Pseudovibrio sp. M1P-2-3: one gene and its partner. The protein of the gene in region 2 interacts with the protein of the main gene of each other region in a pairwise test. Links are inferred from orthologs where the notes say so. Each region holds a gene or a part of one and is shown on either strand. Other genes may lie near its edges. The genes, in order: P6574_RS05520 and P6574_RS07565.

What was found.
Region 1: the proteins of P6574_RS07565 (region 2) and P6574_RS05520 interact in binary tests that used the Escherichia coli proteins (3 or more experiments, as listed by UniProt). The link is inferred for Pseudovibrio sp. M1P-2-3 from one-to-one orthologs.

The regions. Positions count from the first base shown.
Region 1 is NZ_JARRCW010000001.1:1,221,725-1,237,901, reverse strand. Bases 4,161-6,951 are described here. They hold P6574_RS05520 (TrmH family RNA methyltransferase), read left to right. Parts: upstream 4,161-5,039; coding sequence 5,040-5,864; downstream 5,865-6,951. Other genes in these bases: P6574_RS05510 (sodium-dependent transporter), read left to right, coding at 6,804-6,951; P6574_RS05515 (hypothetical protein), read left to right, coding at 6,236-6,364; tuf (elongation factor Tu), read right to left, coding at 4,161-4,391. Outside these bases: rplL (50S ribosomal protein L7/L12), read right to left, coding at 1-27; rplJ (50S ribosomal protein L10), read right to left, coding at 88-606; rplA (50S ribosomal protein L1), read right to left, coding at 916-1,611; rplK (50S ribosomal protein L11), read right to left, coding at 1,617-2,045; transcription termination/antitermination protein NusG, read right to left, coding at 2,169-2,702; preprotein translocase subunit SecE, read right to left, coding at 2,741-2,932; more of tuf, read right to left, coding at 3,216-4,160; more of P6574_RS05510, read left to right, coding at 6,952-8,132; P6574_RS05505 (MFS transporter), read right to left, coding at 8,203-9,405; P6574_RS05490 (sodium-dependent transporter), read right to left, coding at 10,292-11,623; P6574_RS05485 (anhydro-N-acetylmuramic acid kinase), read left to right, coding at 11,977-13,107; P6574_RS05480 (NAD kinase), read left to right, coding at 13,508-14,284; P6574_RS05475 (DUF2336 domain-containing protein), read right to left, coding at 14,287-15,423; P6574_RS05470 (hypothetical protein), read left to right, coding at 15,571-16,177. UniProt on the Escherichia coli protein: Specifically methylates the ribose of guanosine 2251 in 23S rRNA.
Region 2 is NZ_JARRCW010000001.1:1,647,377-1,650,192, reverse strand. It holds P6574_RS07565 (NAD(P)H-hydrate dehydratase), read right to left. Parts: upstream 2,243-2,816; coding sequence 758-2,242; downstream 1-757. Other genes in the region: P6574_RS07555 (hypothetical protein), read left to right, coding at 2,758-2,816; P6574_RS07560 (VOC family protein), read right to left, coding at 2,259-2,660; P6574_RS07570 (hypothetical protein), read right to left, coding at 149-334. UniProt on the Escherichia coli protein: Bifunctional enzyme that catalyzes the epimerization of the S- and R-forms of NAD(P)HX and the dehydration of the S-form of NAD(P)HX at the expense of ADP, which is converted to AMP.

The DNA of each region.
Region 1 (16,177 bases), 420 kb from region 2 along the record:
TTCTACGATCTTTTCGAGATCAGCCATTTTCTTAGTACCTTAATGTTCGAACCGCTTGGGTTTTGACAAAAATAATGTGGTTCCGCCTTACGCGGCTTGATCCTTCTCGGCATACGCGTTGATGACGCGAGCTGTCTGCTCGGCCGGCGCGCTTGCAATCCGGGCGATGCGTGTCGCTGGGGTCTGCAGCATAGCAACAAGCTTGCCACGCAGTTCGTCCAGAGACGGCATTGTTGCCAGTGAGTTAACACCTGCAACATCCAGATTGGTCGGACCAAGAGCACCACCGAGGATAACGAACTGTTCGTTAGCCTTAGCAAAGTTTGCAGCAACTTTCGGGGCAGCAACCGGATCGTCAGAGTAGACGATTACAGTTGGGCCTGAGAAAAGATCACTGATGTGCTCTAGATCTGTGCCTTGAAGGGCAAGCTTTACCAGGCGGTTTTTTGCAACTTTAACAGTACCACCAGCAGCACGAGCCTCTGAACGAAGCTGAGTCATCTGGGACACTGAAAGACCTGCATAGTGCGCAACGACTGCAACGCCAGCGCCAGACAGCACTTCGTTGAAGGACGCTACGAACTTTTGCTTATCCGCTCTTTCCACTTGCCTTCTCCATTTGGCGACAAGTAAAACTCATCGCCGGTTTGCCTTTGCCGCAAGAAAACTGATAGTTTTCAAACGACGCTCAGGGTTCCTGTCCCCTCGCTAGCCGTTTGGCGCAGCAAGGCAGTACGGTTCGAACCAAAGAACTGAAAAATTTCAGTCAAATGATTCTACTCCATCTATGCAGGCCTTAAAAAGCTTAAGTCGCAAACGACACCTGCAGTCTCGGACAAGGAATTGGCAAATCATTAAGATTTGCCACAAATTCCTCTCTTACGCGAAGAGAGGAATAATTTCAAACTTTTATATTCACTCAGCAACAGAAGCGAGATCAATTTTAATTCCAGGTCCCATTGTAGAGGACACTGAAATACGCTTCAGGTAAGAACCCTTAGCGCCTGATGGCTTCGCCTTTACCACTGCGTCCACGAGGGACTTAACGTTTTCAGCAAGCTTACCTTCTTCGAAGGAAACTTTACCAACGCCTGCATGAATGATACCTGCTTTTTCCACACGGAACTGAACAGAACCACCTTTTGCGTCTTTAACAGCCTTAGTCACATCAGGAGTAACTGTGCCAACCTTTGGGTTAGGCATCATACCGCGTGGACCAAGAACCTTACCAAGACGACCAACCAGTGGCATCATGTCAGGAGTAGCAATTACGGTGTCGAAGTTAATCTCGCCGCCTTGCACTTCTTTAACAAGTTCTTCTGCACCAACAATGTCAGCGCCAGCTGCTTTTGCTTCATCAGCCTTTGCATCACGAGCAAATACAGCTACGCGAACTGTTTTACCTGTGCCGTTTGGAAGAACGCACGCTCCGCGAACCATCTGGTCTGCATGACGAGGATCAACACCCAGATTAATAGCAAGCTCAACAGTTTGATCGAACTTAACCGCGCCATTATTCTTTAGGAGAGAGATTGCCTCATCCAGAGAGTAAAGCTTATTGCGATCAACACCCTCACGAGCAGCTTTAATACGCTTACCAACTTTAGCCATTGATCTTACTCCGTAACTTCCACGCCCATTGAGCGGGCAGAACCTTCGATCATCAGCATTGCAGCTTCGACGTCGTTAGCATTAAGGTCTTTCAGCTTTGCTTCCGCGATTTCGCGAACCTGCGCCTTCGTGATGGAAGCAACAGTACCGCGGCCTGGAGTTTGAGAGCCAGACTTAATCTTAGCAGCTTTCTTAATGAAGAAAGACGCAGGAGCAGTCTTAATTTCAAAAGTGAAAGACTTGTCAGAATAGTAAGTAATGGTGGTCGGGCAAGGTGCACCCTTCTCAACATCCTGAGTCTTAGCATTAAATGCCTTACAGAACTCCATGATGTTCAGACCGCGCTGACCCAGCGCAGGACCGATTGGTGGGGACGGTGTAGCTGAACCGGCCGGCACCTGAAGCTTTAGATAACCTTCAATTTTCTTCGCCATAAATCCTCTCCAAAAGGAATATTTCCCTTCACTTTCTATAGAAGCAGAAGGGATACAAGAGGGCGGGCGGTCTGGTTTTACACACCGGCGAAGTGCACATCACCTGCCGCCCCTTTAAATGGATCAGCCAACTTTGTCGACTTGCCCATATTCGAGCTCGACCGGTGTTTCCCGGCCAAAAATAGAAACTGTAACCTTCAGGCGCGCTCTTTCCTCATCGACCTCTTCAACAAGACCTGAGAAAGAAGCAAACGGACCGTCAGAAACGCGAACTTGTTCACCAACCTCAAAACTCACTGAAGGCTTCGGAGCTTCAACGCCTTCCTGCACCTGATTAAGAATACGCTGCGCTTCCGCCTCGGAAATAGGCATGGGCTTTTTATCATTTCCCAAGAATCCAGAGACCTTAGGCGTATCGTTAATCAAATGATAGGCATCATTCGTCATCTCCATCTTAACAAGAACATATCCTGGAAAGAATTTCCGCTCGGCATCCACCTTGCGACCACGACGAACTTCAACAAACTTCTCAGTTGGAACCAGAACCTCTTCAAAAAGATCCTCAAGCCCCTGCTGCCTAGCCTTTTCTTTAATGGCTTCGCAGACTTTTTTCTCAAAGTTTGAATAGGCGTGAACGATATACCAACGTTTTGCCATACTAAATTTCCGCTCCTACTCCAGCCAAATGCTAGCGACTAAAAGCCCAACACCCAGGTAATCGCCATACTCATCAACTGATCAGCAGCAAGGAAAAACAAAGCCGCAAGAGCCACCATAATAAACACCATAACCGTAGTTACGATTGTCTCACGACGGGTTGGCCACGTAACTTTAGACGTTTCCGTGCGAACCTGTTGAATAAATGTAAATGGATTGGTTTTTGCCATCCGACTCCGGCCCATCTCACGACACTAAGGCGCGTGAAACATTTCACGCACCCTCGCTCGAAAAACTCTATCTATGATACATCAGCCATCAAATCAAGCCTAAAATGGCAGGGGCAGCAGGGTTCGAACCCGCGACCTACGGTTTTGGAGACCGTCGCTCTACCAACTGAGCTATACCCCTATATTTACACCGAACTTTCAGCGCCTACAAAGACAAGTACCGATGCTGACATCCAGAGTGCGCCAATTAAATTCAACACACCCTGCAAACTTTATTATATCACTACTCGATGATTTCAGCTACAACGCCGGCACCAACGGTACGACCACCTTCGCGAATAGCGAAGCGCAGACCGTCTTCCATAGCGATAGGCACGATCAGTTCAACTGAAACTGAGATGTTATCGCCAGGCATTACCATTTCCGTGCCTTCTGGCAGAGAAACAACACCAGTCACATCAGTTGTACGGAAGTAGAACTGTGGACGGTAGTTGGTGAAGAATGGTGTATGACGACCACCCTCTTCCTTGGTGAGGATGTATGCCTCTGCCTTGAACTTTGTGTGCGGAGTAACGGAACCCGGCTTACAAAGAACCTGACCACGCTCAACTTCTTCACGAGCTACGCCGCGAATAAGTGCGCCGATGTTGTCGCCTGCTTCACCGCGATCAAGCAGCTTGCGGAACATTTCAACACCAGTAACAGTGGTCTTAGTCGTATCTTTGATACCAACGATTTCGACTTCTTCACCAACGTTGATGATACCGCGCTCTACACGACCGGTTACAACAGTACCACGGCCAGAGATAGAGAACACATCTTCGATTGGCATCAGGAATGGCAGGTCGCGAGGACGTTCCGGAGTAGGAATGTAATCATCAACAGCAGCCATCAGCTCAACGATCTTGTCTTTGCCGATCGCGTCATCGCGGTCTTCAAGAGCAGCAAGAGCTGAACCTGCAATGATAGGAATATCATCGCCTGGGAATTCGTAGGAAGACAGAAGTTCACGAACTTCCATTTCTACGAGTTCAAGAAGCTCTTCATCATCAACCTGGTCAACTTTGTTCATGAAGACAACCAGAGCAGGAACACCAACCTGACGTGCGAGTAGAATGTGCTCACGTGTCTGAGGCATTGGGCCATCTGCAGCGTTAACAACGAGGATCGCGCCATCCATCTGAGCCGCACCAGTGATCATGTTTTTCACATAATCGGCGTGGCCTGGACAGTCAACGTGTGCGTAGTGACGAGCTTCGGTTTCATATTCAACGTGTGCTGTTGAAATGGTGATACCGCGAGCACGCTCTTCAGGAGCGCCATCGATTTCGTCGTAAGCCTTAAAATCACCGAAAGATTTAGTGATTGCTGCAGTCAAAGTTGTCTTACCATGATCAACGTGACCAATAGTACCAATATTGACGTGCGGCTTAGTACGCTCAAATTTTTCCTTCGCCATGGGCGTAGCTCTCTATATAAATAAGCATTTACTAATAAGGTTACGAGAAAGAAGCCTCTACCAAAGAGATTTTTCAATCCGTAATCTGTTTAGGAAAGATCTGAAACACAAAAGAAGTTAATGGAGCGGGTGAAGGGAATCGAACCCTCGTATTCAGCTTGGAAGGCTGCTGCTCTACCATTGAGCTACACCCGCACACCATAATGTTAGTGGTGGAGGAGGTTGGATTCGAACCAACGTAGGCATAGCCAGCGGATTTACAGTCCGCCCCCTTTAGCCACTCGGGCACTCCTCCGTGCACCAACTCTTCATAAATCACTCTGTGATTTACTGCATTTCAGAAATTAAGCGCCAACCCGAAGGTCGTTGCCTCGTTCCTGTGGCGCGGTTTATGCCGCTCCTAGACGCAACTGTCAACGCACTTTTTTAAAAACAATGTGCAAAATCAACAATCATTATGTTTTTCTCGCTCCTACCTGTGAAAAACCATGAATTTTGTAGGGGTTATCCAACGTCAGCGCCAAAATATTCCCCCCTGCCCCGCACTATACGGATTATCAGTAACCATTATCTCATGATCCGCGGATTAATAGATAGAGTACGATCAACTTCCTTGCGAACGTGAACACATATGATATTGCCTGCATCATGAGCTATCAAAAAAAGACACAAGGTCCAAAAGGACAAAAAGAACCACGCCGGAGCGGTAACAACGCCCGCCATGCGACTAATACAAAGCGCTACATAAGTAAGGACAAGGAAGAGGGACCATTTCATATTTATGGCCTTCATACAATTGAAGCTGCCTTCAACAACCCACAACGAAAGAGGCACAAGCTCTTTGCAAGCCCAAATGCACTGCAAAGACTTCAAGAGCGCAACATCAAGATTGATGTACCCGTTGAGACTCTGCCTCCCAGACAAATTGATAAGCTGGTACCAAAAGATGCAGTTCATCAGGGAGCTGTCTTACTTGTGGACCCTCTGCCGGATCTGGGCGCAGAAGAGTTGGGTTCAGGCCGTCTGGTTTTGGCGCTTGATCAAGTTACAGACCCTCATAATGTGGGTGCCATTTTACGCTCTGCTGTCGCGCTCTCCGCAGATGCGGTCGTAACGACGCGCAGGCACGCCCCAGAAGAGGGTCCCGTTCTTGCAAAAACAGCCAGCGGCGCACTGGATATGATCAATCATGTTCGCGTTACAAACTTGGCGCGCTTTGTGGATGAAATGCAAAAGGAGGGGTACCAAGCCATAGCACTGGATAGTGAAGGACCGGCCTCGCTTGAAGAAACAGAGTTCAGTGACAAGACGCTTCTTATTCTTGGATCAGAGGGCAAAGGAGTACGGCATGGCATTAGACAAAAATGTGATGCACTGGCGCGACTTGATATGCCCGGCCCAATCAAATCACTTAATGTGTCCAATGCAGCTATACTTTCTCTTTATATTTGCCGCAGCAAAATGGGGCTTTAGATAAACAACTCCATGAGTGAACAGGGCCACGCGCCTCAATATCCCCCAAACGCCTCACAACGAAGATATAAAAGGCACCCCGTTCACTCATAAACTAAATGGTCACACAAGACCCCACCAGCGCCTCCCAGAAAAATCGAGAGAGGACCACCTCGTCCCAAGAGATTTCCTATGCGCACATGCCAGTCATTATAAAGCAAACCCAAATTGGCAGAACAGGCAGTTCATAGGCATGAGGCCCACTCCCCGCTCTCAGTGTGATCAAAGCTATTCAATACTTTGTGTAGTTGATGACCAATAGTTAAATTGCCGGCCTTCTGATTTCTTCTTAAATTAACCCTATAGAGCGACATAAAAAAACGGAGAGGCCGATGAAACCGACACTCAGAACTCGCTGGATCAGACATATGCAAAAGCAAGTATCGCGTGAGCTTACAAATGTTAGTCCCGAGCGTCGCAAAATGTATCGCAGTGCCGTTAAGCATGATACAGACCTTTAATGACCTCTTTTAGTATTGGCGATAAAGTATAATCGAGCAAATGCGGAAGCTGCAAACACACATCGGCGCTATCATGTTTGCTCGAAAAACCTGTGATTAACTCTCAATATTTTTTGAAGAAAAGTAAACATAGACAACAGAACATGTGCTCTCCAGATAATTAATTTAAGGCATTACTGATAGTAATGCTCTACAATATCGGCATAATATGCCTTCCATCTTCTAGAAACAAAAAAGTGGTGACCTATTGCGCCACACTATCTAATTGCACCTACGTACTTTCCCACTATTCATCCGGCTCTTTCTAAAACTAATGCATCGCCCTGATGTATTCTAACCGTGCCTTTGAGTGCGCACTTGAGCCTTAACAGCACGATGAGTTTGCTAAACATACACAACTGTGTGTCATTTTAACTAAGTGCACTTGGCAGAAAGAAATATGCAAAGAGAACAGTGGGGAAGCCGGTTCGGCTTTATAATGGCTGCTGCAGGTTCGGCCATTGGATTGGGGAATATCTGGAAATTCCCGTACCTTGCAGGAACAGAAGGCGGAGGGGCTTTCTTAGTACTCTATATAGTCATCATGGCAACGTTTGGCGTTGCATTAATGATGACAGAGTTGGCGATTGGACGCGCTTCCAAACTGAACCCTGTGGGCGCCTTCCGCAAAATGGGTGGTAAGAAATGGATGCCCGTCGGCATTCTGGGTGTGATAACCGCCCTAATGATCCTGTCTTTCTACTCAGTTGTAGGCGGATGGACGATTGCTTATATCCTCAAAAGCATTATGGGAAGCACAAGCTCCTTATCCGGCCCTTTACTGGAAGAGCAGTTTAATAATCTGGTCGGCTCTCCCATTGAACCTCTTCTCTACCACGGCATCTTCATGGTGCTAACCGTTGGCATTGTTCTAGCTGGTGTCACACAAGGCATCGAAAAGTCGGTTAAAATTCTAATGCCGCTTCTCTTTGTAATCCTGATCCTTCTTGTGTTTCGTAGCATCACACTTCCAGGTGCCCGCGAAGGCATTACGTTCTTCTTGATGCCGAAATGGGAACAGATCAATCAAGGCATGGTAATTGCCGCTTTTGGTCAGGCGTTCTTTAGTCTTTCCCTCGGCATGGGAGCGATGATCACCTATGGCTCCTATCTGGATAATAAAACCGATATTCGAAGCGCAGCTTATTGGGTTGTCTTTCTTGATTGTGTTGTGGCGTTTTTGGCAGGCCTTCTGGTCTTACCTGCTGTTTTTGCGTTTGGCTTTAACCCCGGCGCGGGCCCCGGCCTGATATTTATCACCCTGCCCGCAGTTTTCAGCAATATGTGGGGCGGGTATATCTTCCAGATTATCTTTTTTGCCATGCTGTTGATAGCTGCACTAACCTCATCCATTTCGATACTCTCAATACCAGTTGCCTACTTCTCTGAGACATTTGGCGTAACCCGAAAGTGGTCTGCAACAATCATTGGCTTGCTTATCTTCCTCGTTGGCTGCGTTTGCTCTTTGTCTCTTGGCATATGGGGCAATGTAGCACTCTTCGACAAGTCCTTCTTCGACTTAATGGTCTATGCCGTCGATACCTATATGCTTCCAATCGGTGGGATTTTTACTGCCCTCTTCGCAGGGTGGGTTGCATATAACACTATGGCTAAACAGCTCACAAACGATGGTGAAAACCCCTATAAATTCTTAGAGGCTTGGAAGTGGATGATACGTATCATTAGCCCACTTGCCATTTTGTGGGTACTTTATAAGAGTTTGGTTTAAGTTAGCTGCCACCTTAAAAAAAAGGCCGCCCTGAGATCAGAGCGGCCTTTTTTAATCTACAGCGAGTGACTTACAGTTTCTGCAACGCTTCTTTCCTGTCCGAACTGCTGGGCATCAAGCTAATGACTACTCCTGAAACCAATGTGAAAGCAGTCAAACCTAGAATGAGGAAGCCTGTATACTCAACAGCTGCCACCAACCCTACAAGAAGTCCTGAAATGGGCATTGTGATATTGTTGAATAATATGGCAACACCAGTTGTTTTTCCGTAATCTTCAGGGGGAATGATCTTCTGGCGTACACTCCGGATATAAACATTGAACATGCTGTCAAAGCCAAGCACAAAGCAATAGCCTGTAAGGTAAATCCAGTAATTACTGGTAATGCCGGTAATGACACCTCCCAGAGCCACCCCCCCAAAGGCCAAAATACCGATTGTTGAGAGCTTGAAGCGACTTAGACCCGTCAGAAGCAGAACAACAAAAGTGCAGATAGCTCCGACCGATTGCAAGAGAGCATAGAAGTCCTCTGACTGTTCATAGAGACCGGTGACCATACTGGCTGATGTTGCAAGTGTAACACCGAAGATCAGGTTCACCAGAGCAGTGAGCGCAATGACCTTCTTCAAGCCCGGTAAGTACAACAGGTGTCCAAATGCCTTTCGGTATGGTTCACTCCAGTGAACATCCGAAGTGCCTGCACGTGTCAGAACAATATCGTTTAAGCGCCGCCATAAGTGAATCATAATATCAGCGGAAACAAAAAGAGCCCCACTGACTACAACCACAATTTGCCAGCCAAACCAGTTAAACAGTGCCGCTGCAATAAAGGGCCCAAGAACAATACATGCCTGATCAACAGTCTGGGCATAGGACTGCACCTTTGTAAAGGCGAGTTTCTTGAAGATTTGCGGCAGCATGACCTCTCTCGCCATAAAGCCCTGCGTCGTCAAAAGTCCGCACAGTGCCGCGATAGAGATAATCCAGTAAAGACTATCGTAATAATATTGCCCTGCTAGCCCAAGGGCACAGACGACAGCTCTACCTGCTTGACTTATCCTGATGAGTTTTTCTGGAGAAAATCGGTCAGCAAGAACACCGCAAACGGGGAAAAAAAGAACTCGTGGTAAGGTTTCTGCAGCAAATGCAAGGCCCGAAAGGGAAACACTTCCTGTTGTTTGGAAAACCACCAGCGGCACAACAAACAAAAGGAGTTGATCCCCAAGCCGAGATCCGAACATTGATGAGAAGAAAGTTAAAGTAGAGATATTCACCCGAATATTCCAGTTCTTTGTATGGGGAGGTACGGAGAGCTGAAAACCCAAAGCGCACCGCCACAACTGCAAGAAGGTACTTAGGGATATTCACATATCGAAATTTTACATGGTGCTGCAAGTTCTGTTTGTACCCTACGGCAACTCTTACCGAATACGCACGCAGGACCGAACAACCTTTAGGGAGGGGTAAACAATTGAATTATTTAGAAAAATACTTATGCAGCTCCGACAACAACAGAACCGGACAGGCACTCAGCAGATTAAAAAAGCGTTGGAAAACCAATGCTTGTATTTTATGATAAATTTGGGAGATAAACAGTGGTGCCGGCAGCAGGGATCGAACCCGCGACCCCCTGATTACAAGTCAGGTGCTCTACCATCTGAGCTATACCGGCGTCGTCACATAAGTTTTAAAGCGAATGGTGCCGGCAGCAGGGATCGAACCCGCGACCCCCTGATTACAAGTCAGGTGCTCTACCATCTGAGCTATACCGGCCTTCGCTGGAGGTGCTTTTAAGCATGAGGTGGGGGTTTGTAAATACAGCAAATCATTTTTTTTCAGAAAATTCACAGCACAGTGTTTTTTGAAGGGCAGATTTTGTCGAATACGTGAATAATATATTATTTTATATAAGCTTAGAGCCGGTTGGAGAATAACCGTATTCAATAATTTTCACCGCACCGGATTGAATGCAGCTGCATTCACAGGAGTATTTGTGTTTAGGGACGGTATTCCATGACCTTCTTACGGCGGCCATTGTCGCGAACACTACAATTAAAAAAGGGACAGTGATGGTCTTCAAATGCTTCAGAAAGCTAGAAGAACTCCACTGCCCCATTCATTCAAGGGACTAAAGTTTGCCGCCCCTTACTCTGGATATTATCAGGTAAGCAAGCCGTGAATTAAAATCCATAGAATGCCAAGCGGTGCGAACACTCGGCAAACCCATTTCCAAATTGGAAGGTATGCGAATTTTTCCGTACCACCATTGGTGAGCTCATCGACCATTTTCGGGTAAGCAAACCAGCCCACAAGGATGCTCGTGGCAATTCCGCCAATCGGCAGCGCAAGTTTGTCAACGATAAACTCCATAGTGCTGAAGATATCCATCCCTGCAACAGTAATATGGCTCCAGTCACCAAGAGCGAGCGAGGCAGGTACCCCAAGGAAGAAAATCACAATACCAACAACAATTGCAGCCGTTTTTTGCTGAATATTGAACTGGTCACTGAGATAAGAAACAGGGTTTGCCAACAAAGAAATAGCTGATGTCAACGCCGCGATAGTCAGCATGAGGAAAAAGACGGCCTGAAACAGCTCGCCAGCCCAAATATGATCAAATACTGCCGGAAGAACAACAAATGTTAATCCTGGACCGGCTTTTGGGTCCATTCCAAATGCGAAGACTGCTGGAAGAACCAAAAATCCAGCAAGAACTGCAACCAGTGTATCCAAGGAAACAACCCAACCTGCGGACCCTGGAATATAATCTTTCTTGCCCAGATAAGAACCATAGGTGATCAATGCGCCCATACCCAGAGAAAGACTGAAGAATGCTTGTCCAAGTGCAGAGGCGACCACGTCAGCATCGACAACTGACCAGTCTGGCTTCAAGAAGAACTCAACCCCTGCCATTGCACCAGGCAATGTGAGAGAACGGATCACCATAAACACCAGCAGCACAAACAAAATCGGCATTAGAAGCTTCGAGGCTTTTTCAATACCGCCAGATACACCCTTTAGAACCACGAAGATGGTTAATCCCATAAATATGGCATGGTAGAAGATTGGTTCGAAGGGTGAACTGATCAGTAGGGAAAAATGTTCTCCGTAGTCCCCCGTGTCAGATACGGACAGTGCACCTGTTAATGTCTTCACAAAATATGCAATAGTCCAGCCACCAACTACGGAATAATAGGATAGAATAAGCACTGCTGCCGCTGTCGCCAGATAGCCAAATACAGACCACCCTTTACCACCAATGGTTCTAAATGCACCAATAGGGTTGAGCTGGGAGCGCCGCCCAATAGCTATTTCGGCCGCCATAACACAAAAACCAATAGTGGCCATGAAGCCCAGATAAATAATCAGAAAGGCTCCACCACCCTCAGACCCCGCGAGATAAGGAAACTTCCATATATTGCCCAAACCAACAGCCGAACCCGCTGCGGCCATAATAAAACCAAAGCGGCTTCCCCAATGATCCCTAGCCATTATCTATTCTCACATTTATTATTTTTGATATTTCATTAGGCAAATATGCCAAATGAAGACACATTCATACTCATTTTGAGTATTAAATTTCTTATTATTCTCTTAAGCATTCCAGAAGCAATATCCAGAGGGCTAACTGACAGAATAAACCAGCACACACAGTATTTTCTCAAATCCGTACAACGAATTCTACAAAGTTACGTAACAACACATATAGAACTGCCTGAGTATTCATTTTGACCGAGACAAACGCAGGAAGGCCTTCTGGGGAAAGCGTAAATTCATGATAGAACTGTTTCGGGGCTTCACTTAGGCTTTGCCGGAACGTGGCAGCAGTAGTCAGTGGGGAATTAATGCAGAGTATATGGGCAATTGGCCTGATGACAGGTACCGTTTTAGACGGGAATATCGACATAGCCGCAATTAAAACCAATGGCTCGGTTATCGAGGAGTTTGGTCCATCCGCCTTTACCCCCTACACAAACAGCACCCTATCCATACTGCAAGAAGCCTCCATTGAAGCTGGAAATTGGAATTTCAATGGCCCCGAGCCCGAAATATTCAAAAAGGCGGAACGCTTATTAACGCTCGAACAGACTGCGAGTATTCAAAATTTTATCACAGAGCACGGGTTAACACGAAACCAGATCTCCATTATCGGCTTCCATGGCCAAACCGTTCTGCACCGCCCCCCAACTGCTACTAAACTGGGAGCAACTCGGCAGTTGGGTGATGGCCAGCTAATGGCGGCGACACTTGGAATACCAGTATGCTATGATTTTCGGAGTTTAGATGTAGCTGCAGGAGGGCACGGCGCTCCCTTGGCTGCCATCTACCATCAAGCTCTCCTTCTTTCTTCCCCCCTGCCCCATTCCCCTGCCGACTGTGCTGTTTTGAACCTTGGCGGAGTAGGAAATATAACTTGGTGGGACGGCGGAGACCAATTAATAGCCTTTGACTGCGGCCCCGCAAACGCACCAATAAACGATTGGGTTAAAAATCATAGTAAAGGGAATATGGATCGGGATGGAGTGTTCGCAGATCAAGGCATAGTTGATGAAGAAAGGCTGGCATCTCTTCTGGAGGCCCCTTTCTTCTATCAAGCTCCCCCCAAGTCTCTAGACAGAAACAGTTTTACCCACGTGATGGCAAGTAACCAGTGTTTCGAAAATGGAGCCGCTTTTTTGACAGCTTTTTCGGCTTCATGTGTTGCCAAAGGCCTAGACTTATTGCCCAGCCGTCCACGGTATCTTTATATCTGTGGTGGAGGCAGAAAAAATCACTCCCTCCTGCGGGAAATAGCAAAGCGGTGCCAAGTAGAAGTTAAAACAGCGGAAGACATCGGGTGGAATGGAGATTTCACCGAAGCTGAATGCTTTGCATTTCTCGCAGTCCGGTCAAAAGCCGGTTTGCCTATCAGCTTTCCAAATACAACGGGCGCACCCCACCCGCTTAGGGGCGGCAAAATAGCTGATCCTCTATAATGTGCCGGAGGGCAACCATTTTGAGAAGAGTATAATGAAGTTAGGACATGAACGAGAGTGTAAGACCGCCGCACTCACACTTTCGCTCATGTCTTAGCAAAGAGAAATTACATTCTAAATACATATAAAGTATACTGCACTCTTGTAATATCATTATATTAGAGACCCCAAGGTGGGGAAGCCAGACTCCCGTTCCTTGCCTTCCAAATATTTCCTATTTTGTATCCTTCGCGTCCCAATTCATTTTACATGAGCAGAACATGGAGGGCCTTTGTATGCCCCCTCTTCTTCTGGCTGTAAAAGTGCGCCGCTCAAAGTTCTCTAAGCCGAAAGGTACTCCAACAACGCACTTGAAAATTCCCACTAACCTGATACTTCCCTAAAAAGGGGAGGAAACGCGGTGATACAACGGGAAATTCAATCTTTAAGCTTTTTGTCAAGCGGTACGGAAGAGGCAGATACGGCCGCCGAAGAGCTCGTTCAGCGTTACGGTTCCACCCACCCCGATAAAGCGGATGTTTTAGTCGCTTTAGGCGGTGATGGCATGATGCTTCAGTGTTTGCACCGCTTCATGAACTCCGGCCAGCCAATTTATGGCATGAACCGTGGTTCTGTTGGCTTTCTCATGAATGAATATAACCCTGACGGCCTTCTGGAGCGCTTGCAAAAGGCAGATGAAACAACGATCCACCCGCTCAATCTGGAGGCAACAGACGTTAAAGGGCGTTCATTCAAAGCACGGGCAATTAACGAAACCTCTATGTTAAGGCAGACCCATCAAGCAGCGAAACTTGAAGTCTCTGTTGATGGCCGCGTTCGGATGGATGAACTGATCTGTGATGGCCTTCTCATCGCGACGCCTGCAGGGAGCACTGCATATAATTTGTCAGCCCACGGTCCAATTTTGCCGCTACAATCCAGATTGCTCGCATTAACTCCCATCAGTGCTTTCCGACCGCGGAGATGGCGAGGCGCATTATTACCAAACCAGTCGACGGTCCACATCAAAGTGCTGGAAGCGGATAAAAGGCCTGTAAGTGTGAGCGCCGACCATGTCGAGTTTCGCAATATCTCTGAAATTGCAACCTATGAAGATGCTACATCTCAAGGCCATATCCTTTTTGACCAAGACCAGCGGTTGGATGAGAGGGTTCTAGGGGAAATGTTCAAATACTGAGGTTATGCTGCCTCAAGCATCCCGTGAGCTGTCTCCTTGGCTTTCTGGCGCGAGACTTCAATGTATATACTTGATAAGAGGCCATGCAGGTCTCCCAGATCAGCGAGTTCTGAAACCTCCTCACTGTCCAAGAGGGTTTCGAGAACTAGGCATGCTTTACCTTTGTGAGACAACTTTGGCGCGCTCTTTTTCCCCCATAAGTGCAGTAGAGATACTATAAGGGGGCGGATTCGAGCGGGGACCGTCGCCTTTCTCAAAACTACCGCAAATACAGTATGATCCGGCTTAGGAAGCATTTTGCAAATTCGATTTTGTGGCACTTTTGAGAGTGCAGACAATGCCACTTCCAAAAAGCTCATCTGACCTATGGCAGCGGCGCGTAAAAGAAGAAGCCCTGTCAAGTAGCCGCGTTTTCTGAGATGCTCAACAAAGAGGCCTAATTCTTGACCTTCAAGTTTTCGAGCGAACGCCAATGAGACCCTGTCCTTGGCATCTGCCACCATATGCTCAGGATCCTCACTAAACCCTTCCATTTTGACCATAGGGTGCTCCTTCAAGGACCCTGCGTACTCTCTCAGTAAATCGTGCTCAACAAGCTTAGGCACATCCCCTCTATCCAAGAGACTCGTCTGGATAATCGGCTCCTCCCCAAAACGCTCGATAACTCTAATAAAGCTGGAGGCTGTAATATGCGCGTGTTCGTTTTGCAAAAGCACCCCGCAAGCCTCCACACTTCCAACTTCGCACAAAGCCCCTGAAACAGCTGCGGTAAGCGGCGCCCTTTTTGCGATAGCGCATTGTCTTTCTATTGTTGCCACCGCCACAGTATCAATCAAAATCAAATCACTAACGTCTACGCTTTTTTCAAGAACTGGCAGAGCCACTTCGTCTTCATCACATATTAAGCTGGATACCACATGTATTGGAGCCCCCTGCTCTTTGGCTACAAACTCAGCAAGAGCTCGGCGCACAGGAATTGAAGTGTCATCAAGCATAAAAGTCAGTGCCGCTTCAGCCTCACTGCGCGTTTGATCATTCAATCCTGCATGCAAATAAGAACGTGTCAAAGCCCCCACGGCCAAAATACGTTTTTGCTCCGGCGCGTTCTTAACCCAACATAAAAAGTTCCGAAATATCATGCATAGGTGACCTGTAGTAATTACAATATGATAATTTAATGAGAATAAGTGTTAAGGAAGGGTTCATCTCGTACAAATTACGAGATGATGTCTGAGGCATCTTTGTTAAATAGAACTATTAGAACTTCGCTGAAATAAGACAAAGCCATGAACAGCATCAAGCTAACACCTGATCAGATCCAATCGTTCCAGCGGGAGAGATTCCCCCTACTAAAAGCGATCATACTTACTGGAATAACGCCTGAAAACAGCGCAAACATCCGGACTGAATACCTCGAAGAACTTGCAAAATCTATTCATATATATTTGGAAATCGAGAGGTCTGAGGAAGCCTATTTACGTGAGTTTCTGCCAACACCTATGAAAGTTCATATAGCAGGTATCCATGCAGAGTTCCTGACAAGGGGACAGGACGTAACCCGGTTAGACGCCATCTTATCAGCGCTAGAAATAGAATGCTCATTCCCTCTTAACGCTTTGGCCCTGTCGCTTCGTTTTGGACAAAAAGCAACTGCCCTCCTCAACTTGGCATCCTTCACTAATGCGAGCCAGCGGATAGCAGTCTTAAGTTTTGATGAAAATGCTGCCGCAAAGACCCTGAATGCTTCCAGTTCTTTTGACAGTCACGGCGACCTTCTTTCCCCATTTTCATTGGCCCAGAATCAAATTCTATTTCTTGCTAGATCTAGGGGTACTATGTGTCTGGCTTCCCTTCCCCAAGGCGGGCTATCAGAAAGCCAGCTCAAACACAGAT
Region 2 (2,816 bases):
GTTAACGCCTACTCTTGAGCGCATTGCGGACTTGCCTACAGCATCGCAAGATTGAATGACCCTCTCCGCCCAGCACCTGAAGGCTTTATATTCAAAAATAGCCGGAGGCTGCATCTGCTTAAGCAAAGATGAAGTTCTCAGCACTGGTTTAACCGCTGTCTAAACTGATAAGTACAATCGGCCCACCATCAGAGGCAACCGCAGTGTCATCACTTTCGCTGGTCACACTCAGTTCGTCAAAAAAAGACGCACCGGATACAAACTCGATGTAATCAAGATCAACCGTAAAGTCGGTGATAATATCATCACCATCGCCACTGCCAAAAACAAACACGTCCTGACCTTCACCACGGCAGTTTCAATTAGACTGTTGCCATCAATTCCATAAAGAGTAAGCTCTGGGTCAAAGGGCGCATTCTCTTCACCAAACGAACTCAACGAGAGCAGGTAGAGGATTCAGACAGCATGAAACGCTGCGTCCAACCTTTGCGATAGCAATTAAGCATGTCGCGCGAAGGGTGATGAATAGCCCAATGGACAACACTCATTGCCTTACTGTTATCGATAAGAAAGAGAGGAAAACCAGCGAACAGACCGATCACGCAACTGCTGGGAGGTTGAGATCCATACAGTAAGGTCAGATCCCCTTACATCATATCAATGTAACCTGAGCGTAGATCAGCCTAAGGAATGCGGAGGGACACCAGCACGATATTCGCCTGCTACCCTTCGAACGGCATCCGGCCACCAAGGAGTTTCACTCTAGAATTTCCCAATAGACTTGAGGAACCGCGGAAATTAGATCTTCAGCAATAAGAAAAGGTCCGCAAAGTTCAGCTGCTCTCCCGTGAACCCAAACAGCCTGACAAGCTGCTTCGAACGCAGGTACACCTTGCGCCAGCAGCCCAGCGCACAGTCCCGCAAGTACATCTCCCGAGCCTGCGGTTGCCAACCAAGGTGTTCCGCTTGCATTTATAACAACTTCATTATCCGGGGAGGCGATAACCGTATCCGCCCCCTTCAAAACTATAATTGCACCGCTCCTTAGGGCCGCCTGCTGCGCCCTATCAACTTTTGACAGGTCTTTATTTGCGGCAAGGTCCGGAAACAGGCGGCAAAACTCTCCTTCGTGGGGCGTGAGGACAGTGTTTTTCCCGCTCTTTTGAATTTGTGAGAACAGTACTTCGGGGGTCACCTCAAAAGATGTCAATGCATCCGCATCCAGCACGAGCGCGCGACCACTTTTTAAACAAGTTAAAACATGTGAACGCGTCTCCCCGCCAATACCGGCGGCAGGCCCCACCACAACCGCACTATAACGAGGGTCTGACAGCACATCTTCTAGAGCACTGTCCATTACCATTACACTTGTCAAATGGTTTGCATGTACCTTCGCCGCATCGGCGCTGGCCACAACACTCACCAGACCGGCCCCAATTCGCTGCCCCGCCAAGGCGCTCAGGCGGGACGCACCCGTATGTAAAGCATCACCACTCACCACAGCAAGATGTCCACGGGAGTACTTATGCCCCAACCTCTCAGGGCTCGGGGTCACATCTTTCCAAAGCTCAATGGCATTCAGCTGTGCCAAGTTCCCAAGAGACGGCAAAGTGGACGATTTTACTCCGATATCGACAATTTCCAGCGCACCACACAATGAAGGACCTTCGTGAAGGTAATGCCCAACTTTAGGGCGAAAAAAGGAAACCGAAACATCTGCCTCAACACTGCACCCACGCGCACAGCCGGTTCTGCCATCAAGGCCGGAAGGCAAATCTACGGCAACCACATGAGCGGAACTTTGATTAATTGCACAAACCAGTGAACGCGCCTGACCTTCCAGATCCCGCGTTAACCCAGCACCAAACAAAGCATCAACAACAACATCATCCTCTGTCAACGTCCCAAGCGTTGAGAGCATCTCTTCATAGGAAATACACGGACGATCCATGGTGAGAAAGGCCGTGGCAGCATCTCCCTTCAACTGATTCGGGCGAACGGACACATAAACAAGGACCTCATAACCCGCTTCAACCAGATAACGGGCAGCAACAAATCCATCGCCCCCATTATTCCCCGGCCCCGCAACTATCAAAATACGAGCCTTTTGGGGTGAGAGACACTTACAGGCGGCGGCAACGGCACACCCCGCTTTCTCCATAAGATCAATGCCGGGCACACCGCCTTCAATCGTCAACCGGTCCGCCTGCCCCATCTGGGCAGGAGTTAGCAGTTCACTCATTACACTTCTCTTTCAGTTAAGGGCGCGGCGCAATCACAATATCCTGAGGTTGCGACAACTCGATCAAGTTCCCATCGGGATCCCTTATATATACAGAAAGCAACGACGATTTAGCTCCGGTTCTATAAACCGGCCCTTCCTCCACGGGCACCGCCTCTGTGGTAAGCCGGTCCATTGCCGCATCCAGATCTTCCACCAGAAAGCAAAGATCCGCAGACCCCGGCGTTGTTAACCGCGCCTTTGGCGAGGCTTTGGTTTCACTCACATGTAAATTGATCTTCTGACCCCCGAAGTGTAGAGCATGACGCCCTCCACCAAACACAACATGCTCCATACCCAGAATATCACGGTAGAAAGAGCAAGCAGCATCGAGGTCACTCACAGTTAGAACAATATGATCCAGCGCTATCAGCCGCATGAACGACTCCTGTTTCCATTGGTCCTCATCAACAGCTTAACGCCCTCCCCCTCCAAGAGCTAGACCCAGCGCGCCCTCAAAGGAAACAAACACCTACATGCCTGAAAAAACACCTATCAGCCTATTTTTTGAGCATCTGCATATTTTTCAGTCACT